DNA from 2 places in the Burkholderia metallica genome. Region 1 is predicted to be linked to the other one. Evidence: riboswitches for the same ligand, from Rfam matches in the RefSeq annotation. Region 1 holds a riboswitch; the other holds the start of a gene.
What was found. Region 1 has a riboswitch for thiamine pyrophosphate ahead of WJ16_RS01685 (FAD-dependent oxidoreductase). Riboswitches for the same ligand answer to the same signal wherever they lie in the genome.
Positions count from the first base shown of each region.

Region 2: linked by a shared signal. The riboswitch ahead of thiC (phosphomethylpyrimidine synthase ThiC) and the one ahead of WJ16_RS01685 (FAD-dependent oxidoreductase) in region 1 are both predicted to bind thiamine pyrophosphate.

Region 1 covers NZ_CP013401.1:373,540-377,875, forward strand. The annotation lists gene WJ16_RS01680 (ABC transporter ATP-binding protein/permease) at 1-1,682, opposite strand, end outside; TPP riboswitch at 1,951-2,074, shown strand; gene WJ16_RS01685 (FAD-dependent oxidoreductase) at 2,304-3,440, shown strand; gene thiS (sulfur carrier protein ThiS) at 3,472-3,669, shown strand; gene WJ16_RS01695 (thiazole synthase) at 3,710-4,336, shown strand, end outside.
Region 2 covers NZ_CP013401.1:1,278,207-1,282,542, reverse strand. The annotation lists gene WJ16_RS05800 (molybdopterin-dependent oxidoreductase) at 1-145, opposite strand, end outside; gene WJ16_RS05795 (cytochrome b/b6 domain-containing protein) at 176-808, opposite strand; gene WJ16_RS05790 (pentapeptide MXKDX repeat protein) at 915-1,193, opposite strand; TPP riboswitch at 1,462-1,578, shown strand; gene thiC (phosphomethylpyrimidine synthase ThiC) at 1,702-3,633, shown strand; gene WJ16_RS05780 (glycine zipper 2TM domain-containing protein) at 3,886-4,098, shown strand; gene WJ16_RS05775 (hypothetical protein) at 4,331-4,336, shown strand, end outside.

The DNA.
Region 1 (4,336 bases):
CTGACGATCGCGGCCTTCGGCAGCCGTTCGGCGAACAGGTGATAGAGGCGTGCTTCGTTGTCGGCGTCGAGCGCGCTGGTCGCTTCGTCGAGGAACAGGAAGTCCGGCTTGTGCAGCAGCACGCGCGCACCGGCGAGGCGTTGCTGTTCGCCCGGCGACAGCACGCGCGTCCAGTGCGCGGTCTCGTCGAGGCGTTCGACGTAATCTTCCAGGCGGCACGCGCGCAGCGCGTCGCGACAGGCTTCGTCGCTGAACGCGTCGGCCTTCGCGGGGTAGGTGAGCGCGGCCTTCAGCGTGCCGATCGGCAGATAGCTGGATTGCGGCACGAACATCATCCTCGCGCCGACCGGAGCGTCGATCGCGCCGTCGCCGAACGGCCACAGGCCCGCGAGCGCGCGCATGAACGTGCTCTTGCCGGAACCCGACTTGCCGATCACGAGCCAGCGCGAGCCGGGCTCGATCGTCACATTGCCGATGTTCGCGAGCGCGTTGCCGTTCGGCAGCGCGAGCTTCAGCGCCGACGTCGACAGCTTTGCCGCGTCGACGTAGTGCAGGTTGATGCCGCCGTGCTCGGTGGCGGGCGACAGGCTTTCCTTCAGGTGCGACGTGCCCATCACGCGCTTGAATTCGCGCAGACGGTTGACGGTGGCGCGCCACTCGACGAGGGTCGAGTAACTGTTGATGAACCACGAGAACGAATCGCTGACCGTGCCGAACGCGGACGAGATCTGCATCAGCACGCCGAACGAGAACGCGCCCGCGAAATAGCGCGGCGCGGCGACGACGAGCGGGAAGATGATCGCGATCTGCCCGTAGAAGCTCAGCACGAACGTGAGCCGCTTCGTGTACTTCATCACGCGCCACCAGTTGTCGCGGATGCGCATGAAGAGGCTCTGCGCGTTGTCGGTCTCGGTCTTCTCGCCGTCGTAGAACGCGATCTGCTCGGCGTTTTCACGCACGCGGATCAGCCCGAAGCGGAAGTCGGCCTCGACGCGCTGCTGCTGATAGTTGATCGACACGAGCGGATGGCCGACCTTCTGGATGATCAGCGAGCCGACCACCGCGTACAGCGCGGCCGCCCACACCATGTAGCCGGGAATCGAGATCGGCGTCGCGCCGAGCGTGAATGTCAGCGCGCCGGCGAGCGACCACAGGATCGTGATGAACGACACGAGCGTGACGACCGTCGACAGCAGGTCGAGCGACAGCGCGAGCGTCGTGGTCGCGAACGACTGGAGGTCGTCGGTGATCCGCTGGTCGGGGTTGTCCGCGAGACGGTCGCGTTCGATCCGGTAGAACGCGCGATCGCCGAGCCACTGGCCGAGAAAGCGGTCGGTGAGCCACTGGCGCCAGCGGAAGCCGAGCATCTGCCGCAGGTAGCGGCCGTACACGGCGAGGATGATGAACGCGAATGCGAGCGCGGAGAACTGCATCAGCAGGTTCGGGAAGTCGTGGACGTCCTTCGACTGCAGCGCGTTGTAGAACTGCGCGTTCCACTTGTTCAGCCGGACGTTGATCCAGACCACGCAGAGGTTGATCGCGATGATCGTGACCAGCAGGCCCCACGCGATTTTCCATTCGGACGATACCCAGTAGGGCTTGATGAGGCTCCATGCGGATACCGGGCGCTCGTCCTGCGGCGCGTCGGAGACGGAGCGGACGGGATCGATCGATTGGGTCATGTGCTTCCTGATGAGTAGCCGGCGCGCGGGCCGGGAGAAGCCGGGCGCGCGCCGCGATAAGGCATGCCGGGACGCGGCGCCGACTGACGGCGGGCGCACGATGGTCGCCCGCGCGTCTTAAACGGCACTTAAGGCCGGCGGTGACGCGGCAACCGGCCGCTCGGGGCGGCCGGCCTGCGGGCATTGTGCCAGAGCGGCGCGACGCGACGCGAATTTGCCGCAAGGGGGACAGTTTGCGGCGCTTTCCGCTTTTATGGTCTAATGGCCGACGACGAAACAGGGGTGCTTCGTGGCGCGGCCGGCGGATGTTCCGGGCAGCGCGATGAGGCTGAGAAAGACCCTTCGCACCCGATCCGGGTAATACCGGCGAGGGAAGTTTCTGATCCCGCCGGGCCGCGCTGGCTGCCATCCCACATGGTCAGCGCCTTGCCCGCCCGGCCGGCCTTTGCTGCCGGTTTCGTCCTTTTGGGTACGCGCATTGCGCGTTACGGAAGGAATGATGACCGCACAATCTTCAGTCTTTTGCATGATTCCCGGCCCGATGTCGCGTGCGTTCGCACGGGGCGGCGCGCTTGCGTGCGCGTCGGCGTTCGTCGCGCGCGCCGGCGCGGAGGTCGCGCGATGAACGCGCGGAATTCCCGACCCGATTTCGCGGTGCTCGGCGGCGGCCTCGTCGGCCGCCTGATCGCGTGGCGGCTCGCCGGCGACGGGCACCGTGTCGCGCTGTACGAACGCGGCGGCCCGGACGGCGAGCAGTCGGCCGCGTGGATCGCGGCCGCGATGCTCGCGCCGCTCGCGGAAGCGGCCAGCGCGGAGCTGCTGATCACCGAGCTCGGCGCCGCGTCGCTCGCGCGCTGGCCGCAGTGGCTCGCGGAACTGCCCGAACCCGTCTTCTTCCAGCGTCACGGCACGCTCGTCGTCTGGCATCACGCGGATCGCGCGGAGGCGCCGCTGTTCGAGCGGCGCGTGCGCGCGAACGCGCCGGCCGACCTGCTCGACGGCGGCTTCGTCACGCTCGCCGGTGCGCAGGTCGATGCGGCCGAGCCGGTGCTCGCGGGCCGCTTCGCACGCGGGCTGCTGCTGCCGAACGAAGGCCAGCTCGACAATCGCCAGGCGCTGCGCGCGCTCGCGGCGGGCCTCGTCGAGCGCGGCGTCGCGCTGCACTGGCACGTCGCGATCGACGACGCGAACCTGCCCGACGCGCATTTCACGATCGATTGCCGCGGGCTCGGCGCGAAATCCGCGCTGCCCGCGTTGCGCGGCATCCGCGGCGAAGTCGCGCGCGTGCATGCGCCCGGCATCGGGCTCACCCGGCCCGTGCGGCTGCTGCATCCGCGCTATCCGCTGTACATCGCACCGAAGCAGGACGATCTCTATGTGATCGGCGCGACCGAGGTAGAGGGCGAGGACCTGTCGCCCGTCAGCGTGCGCTCCGCGCTCGAACTGCTGAGCGCGGCGTTCTCCGTGCATCCGGCGTTCGGCGAGGCGCGCATCCTCGAACTCAATGCGCAGTGCCGGCCGACGCTGCCCGATCACCGTCCGGCGGTGATCTGGGACGGCGCGTCGACGCTCGCCGTCAACGGCCTGTACCGGCACGGCTTCATGATCGCGCCGGAAGTCGCGCAGGCGGCGGTCGCGGCCGCCGAAGCCGCGCTCGGCGGCGGGTTCGGCGATGCCGACGCGTTCGCCGCGTGGCGCGACGACGCGCGCTGGCCGACGCTCCTTCATCACCGCAACGACGCGCGCCAGCCGGCCTGACGCGCGCCGCCGACGAATTCGACGAAGCCTCATGGATATCCAGATCAACCAACAGACCCTGACGTTGCCCGACGGCGCAACGGTGGCCGACGCGCTCGCCGCGTACGGCGCGCGTCCCCCGTACGCGGTCGCGCTGAACGGCAACTTCGTCGCGCGCACGCAGCACGCGGCGCGCGCACTTGCGACGGGCGACAAGCTCGACGTCGTGCACCCGGTCGCGGGCGGCTGAGCGCGCCGCCGGTTCGTCCCCGCTCTTTCAGGAAAACGACATGACGTCCCTCACTTCCGCCGACGCGCTGACGCTGTACGGCGAAACCTTCGCAAGCCGCGTGCTGCTCGGCACGTCGCGCTATCCGTCGCTGCAGTCGCTGTCCGATTCGATCGACGCGTCGCGTCCCGGGATGGTGACGGTCGCGCTGCGCCGCCAGATGACGGGCGGCGGCACGGCCGAAGCCGGCTTCTTCGATCTGCTCAAGCGCCACGCGGTGCCGCTGCTGCCGAACACGGCCGGCTGCCAGACCGTCGCCGAAGCCGTGACGACCGCGCACATGGCGCGCGAGGTGTTCGGCACCGACTGGATCAAGCTCGAACTGATCGGCGACGACTACACGCTGCAGCCCGACCCGGTCGGCCTGATCGAAGCCGCCGCGCAACTGGTCAGGGACGGCTTCAAGGTGCTGCCGTACTGCACCGAGGATCTGGTGATCGGCCGGCGCCTGCTCGACGTCGGCTGCGAGGCGCTGATGCCGTGGGGCGCGCCGATCGGCACGGGCAAGGGTGTCGTGAACCCGTACGGCCTGCGCGTGCTGCGCGAACGGTTGCCCGACGTGCCGCTGATCGTCGACGCGGGGCTCGGCGTGCCGTCGCACGCGTGCCAGGTGATGGAATGGGGCTTC
Region 2 (4,336 bases), 900 kb from region 1:
GCATCGTCAGGCCGCCGAGCGTCAGGATGCGCCGATTGAACAGCCGCCGCGACGGCATCTCCAGCTCGCGACGCACGTCGATTTCGAGCGACTTGCGGTCGAGCGCCCAGCGCGAACCGTCGCGCTTGATTTCGGATTCCGACATGATGATTTCCTTTGTCCGGGATTCGCCGGATCAGCGGCCGCGCAGCATCGCGAGCAGCGAGCGCGGCACGAGCAGCGCCATCCCGACGTGCACGACGAAGAACGCGACCAGCAGCGACATCGCCCAGAAATGCACGACGCGTGCGTTGTCGTAACCGCCGAACAGTTCGCGCAGCAGCGGAAACTGCACCGACTTCCAGATCGTCAGCCCGGAGAGCACCAGCAGGATCAGATCGACGATCGCGATCAGGTACGCGGCACGCTGTACCGCGTTGTAGACGCTCAGATCGTCGTGCGCGAGGTGCCCGCGCAACGCGGCGCGCACGTCGCGCCACACCGACGCCGGCGTGACGGGCAGCATCTTGCGCGCGAGGCGTCCGGTCGCAATTGCCATCGTCAAATAGAACAGCCCGTTGGCGACAAGCAGCCACATCGCCGCAAAATGCCATTGCAGCGCGCCGCCGAGCCAGCCGCCGAGCGTGATGCCGTGCGCAAACGTGAACGACGGATAGATCGGCGACGCGTCGTAGATGCGCCAGCCCGACAGCGCCATCAGGATCGCCGCGAGCGCGTTGAGCCAGTGGCTCGCGCGCACCCACAACGGATGAATCGGGCGCGCGGGCGGCGCGGCGGGCGCGCGGTTCGTGGCGGGGACGGTTTGCATGATGAGGACTCCCGAAACGGGTCGAAGAAACGCAACGCGACGACACGGGACGCGGGCGGCCGGCCGTGTCGCGGATAACACGCGCCGGCCGCCCGCGCCCGCGCCGTCAGTTGGACGGCGCCATCTTGTCGCCCGACGACTTGCCCATCGCGTCGTGCGACATCGCGTCCTTCTTCATCGTATGCTTTTTCATCGCGCCTTTCTTCATCGCGCCATCCTTCGCCATCGCATCGTGGCCCATTGCGTCTTTTGCCATCGCGTCGTGGCCCATCGCGTCTTTCGACATCGACGAACCGTTTTGCGACATCGCGTCGTTCTGCGCATACGCGCCCGTTGCAAGCGTGGCGAAAGCGGCGACACAGGCTGCGATCAGTACGTTTTTCATGATTACTCTCCGAAACATGGGTTTGAGGAGCCCAATAGACGGACGACGTCGCGAGAAATGACAGCCGGCCCGAAAATATTTTTTGGCCGGCCGGGCGCCGCCCCGATGCTGCACTGCTGCGCCGCCGCCGGCCGCGCTGCCGGCGCGAGCGGCGGCGATCGATGATGCGGTGCACCGCCGGCACGCAGCGCCGGCGCGCCCAGGCCCGTCCCGGCGAACCGCCGCGCTACCGGTTGAAACCGCCGCAAAGCCGGTGTATCGTGTGCCCTTGCTAACGCGGGGGTCCTGCGATGCGTTCGGTCGAACGACCGGCATTGCGGGTGAGAAATACCCTTTGAACCTGATCTGGATAATGCCAGCGCAGGGAAGCGTACGGATTCCGCCGCCATCCTTCTGACGAATCCGCCGCCTCACCAAACCTCGTCTCCTGCTTAGCTCGAGCCCCACATTCGTCAAGGGCTCCGGGCAAGCGCCGCAGCGCGTGTCCGGCGCTCACACAGGAGATTGCATGAACGCCAATCCGAAGTTTCTGTCCGCCGACGCTCATGTCGATGCCGCGGCCGTCGCCCCGCTGCCGAATTCCCGCAAGGTCTACGTCACCGGCTCGCAGCCCGACATCCGCGTGCCGATGCGTGAAATCACGCAGGCCGACACGCCGACCGGCTTCGGCGGAGAGAAGAATCCGCCGATCTACGTGTACGACACGTCGGGCCCCTATACCGACCCGGACGCGAAGATCGACATCCGCGCGGGCCTGCCCGCGTTGCGCCAGGGCTGGATCGACGCGCGCGGCGACACCGAGGTACTCGACGGCCTGTCGAGCCGGTACGGCCTCGAGCGCGCGGCCGACCCGGCCACCGCCGACCTGCGTTTCCCAGGCCTGCACCGCAACCCGCGCCGCGCGCGGGCCGGCAAGAACGTCACGCAGATGCACTATGCGCGCCAGGGCATCATCACGCCGGAAATGGAATTCATCGCGATCCGCGAGAACCAGCGCCGCGCCGAGTACCTCGAGAGCCTGAAGGCGAGCGGCCCGAACGGCGCGAAGCTCGCCGCGATGATGGGCCGCCAGCACCCGGGCCAGGCGTTCGGCGCCGCGGCCTTCGGCGCGAACGCGCCCACCGAGATCACGCCGGAATTCGTGCGCTCGGAAGTGGCGTGCGGCCGCGCGATCATCCCCGCGAACATCAACCACCCGGAATCGGAGCCGATGATCATCGGCCGCAACTTCCTCGTGAAGATCAACGCGAACATCGGCAACTCGGCCGTTACGTCGTCGATCGGCGAGGAAGTCGACAAGATGACGTGGGCGATCCGCTGGGGCGGCGACACGGTGATGGACCTGTCGACCGGCAAGCACATCCACGAAACGCGCGAGTGGATCATCCGCAACAGCCCGGTGCCGATCGGCACGGTGCCGATCTACCAGGCGCTCGAAAAGGTCAACGGCAAGGCCGAGGACCTGACCTGGGAAATCTTCCGCGACACGCTGATCGAGCAGGCCGAGCAAGGCGTCGACTACTTCACGATCCACGCGGGCGTGCGCCTGCAGTACGTGCCGCTCACCGCGAACCGGATGACGGGCATCGTGTCGCGCGGCGGTTCGATCATGGCGAAGTGGTGCCTCGCGCATCACAAGGAAAGCTTCCTGTACGAACACTTCGAAGAGATCTGCGAGATCATGAAGGCGTACGACGTGAGCTTCTCGCTCGGCGACGGCCTGCGCCCCGGCTCGATCTACGACGCGAACGACGAAGCGCAGCTCGGCGAGCTGAAAACACTCGGCGAGCTCACGCAGATCGCATGGAAGCACGACGTGCAGGTGATGATCGAAGGCCCGGGCCACGTGCCGATGCAACTGATCAAGGAGAACATGGATCTCCAGCTCGACTGGTGCAAGGAAGCGCCGTTTTACACGCTCGGGCCGCTGACCACCGACATCGCGCCGGGCTACGACCACATCACGTCGGGCATCGGCGCCGCGATGATCGGCTGGTTCGGCACCGCGATGCTGTGCTACGTGACGCCGAAGGAGCACCTGGGCCTGCCGAACAAGGACGACGTGAAGGAAGGGATCATCACGTACAAGCTCGCCGCGCATGCGGCCGACCTGGCCAAGGGCCATCCGGGCGCGCAGGTCCGCGACAACGCGCTGTCCAAGGCGCGCTTCGAGTTCCGCTGGGAAGACCAGTTCAACATCGGCCTCGACCCGGACAAGGCGCGCGAATTCCACGACGAAACGCTGCCGAAGGATTCGGCGAAGGTCGCGCACTTCTGCTCGATGTGCGGCCCGCACTTCTGCTCGATGAAGATCACACAGGACGTGCGTGAGTTTGCGGCACAGCAGGGTGTGTCGGAAACCGAAGCGCTGAAGAAGGGGATGGAAGTCAAGGCGGTCGAATTCGTCAAGACCGGCGCCGAGATCTATCACCGTCAGTAAGCGCATGCGGCGATCCGCGCCGGATCGCCTCGCGATGCGATCGACGAAGCCCGCTTTCGAGCGGGCTTTTTTGCGCCAGCATCGCGCGTGCCCGCGCCTGCAAACGAAACAATTGATTACGAAACCCCGAGAGCCTTAACAAGTCCTTACAGCGGCGTTCCGGCACGGCGAGTAGATTGGTTTCATGCGCGGCCGCCTGCCGGTTGCGCGCTTCTCGTTCACTTTCCGTTCACTACCACAAGGACAACGATCATGAATACGATTCGGCGTTTTGGGGTATACGCTCTCCTCGTCGCGACGGTAGCCAGCCTGTCCGCCTGCGATTCGATGTCGCGACGCCAGCGCGATACGGCCATCGGCGCGGGCGTCGGCGGTGTCGCCGGCGCGGCGATCGGCGGCAGCGCGTTGTCGACGCTCGGCGGTGCGGCGGCCGGCGGCATCATCGGCAACCAGGTCGGCAAGTAACCACGCGGGGCATTTGCCCGGCGCGCACCCGTCGCCCGACACGGCGCGGGCGGGGTTTGGCCAGACGGCGTTTCCGCAGCGCGGAAGCGCCGTTTTCGCATGCGGCGCCGCGATCCGGCCGACTCCGCAGCCGATGCGCGGAAATGATCCGTTACCGTTTTGCGCACCGTGTCGTCGCCGCGCGGCCTAAGCTTAAGCATCTGCCGATTGCCGGCCCCGCCGGAGAGACATCATGAAC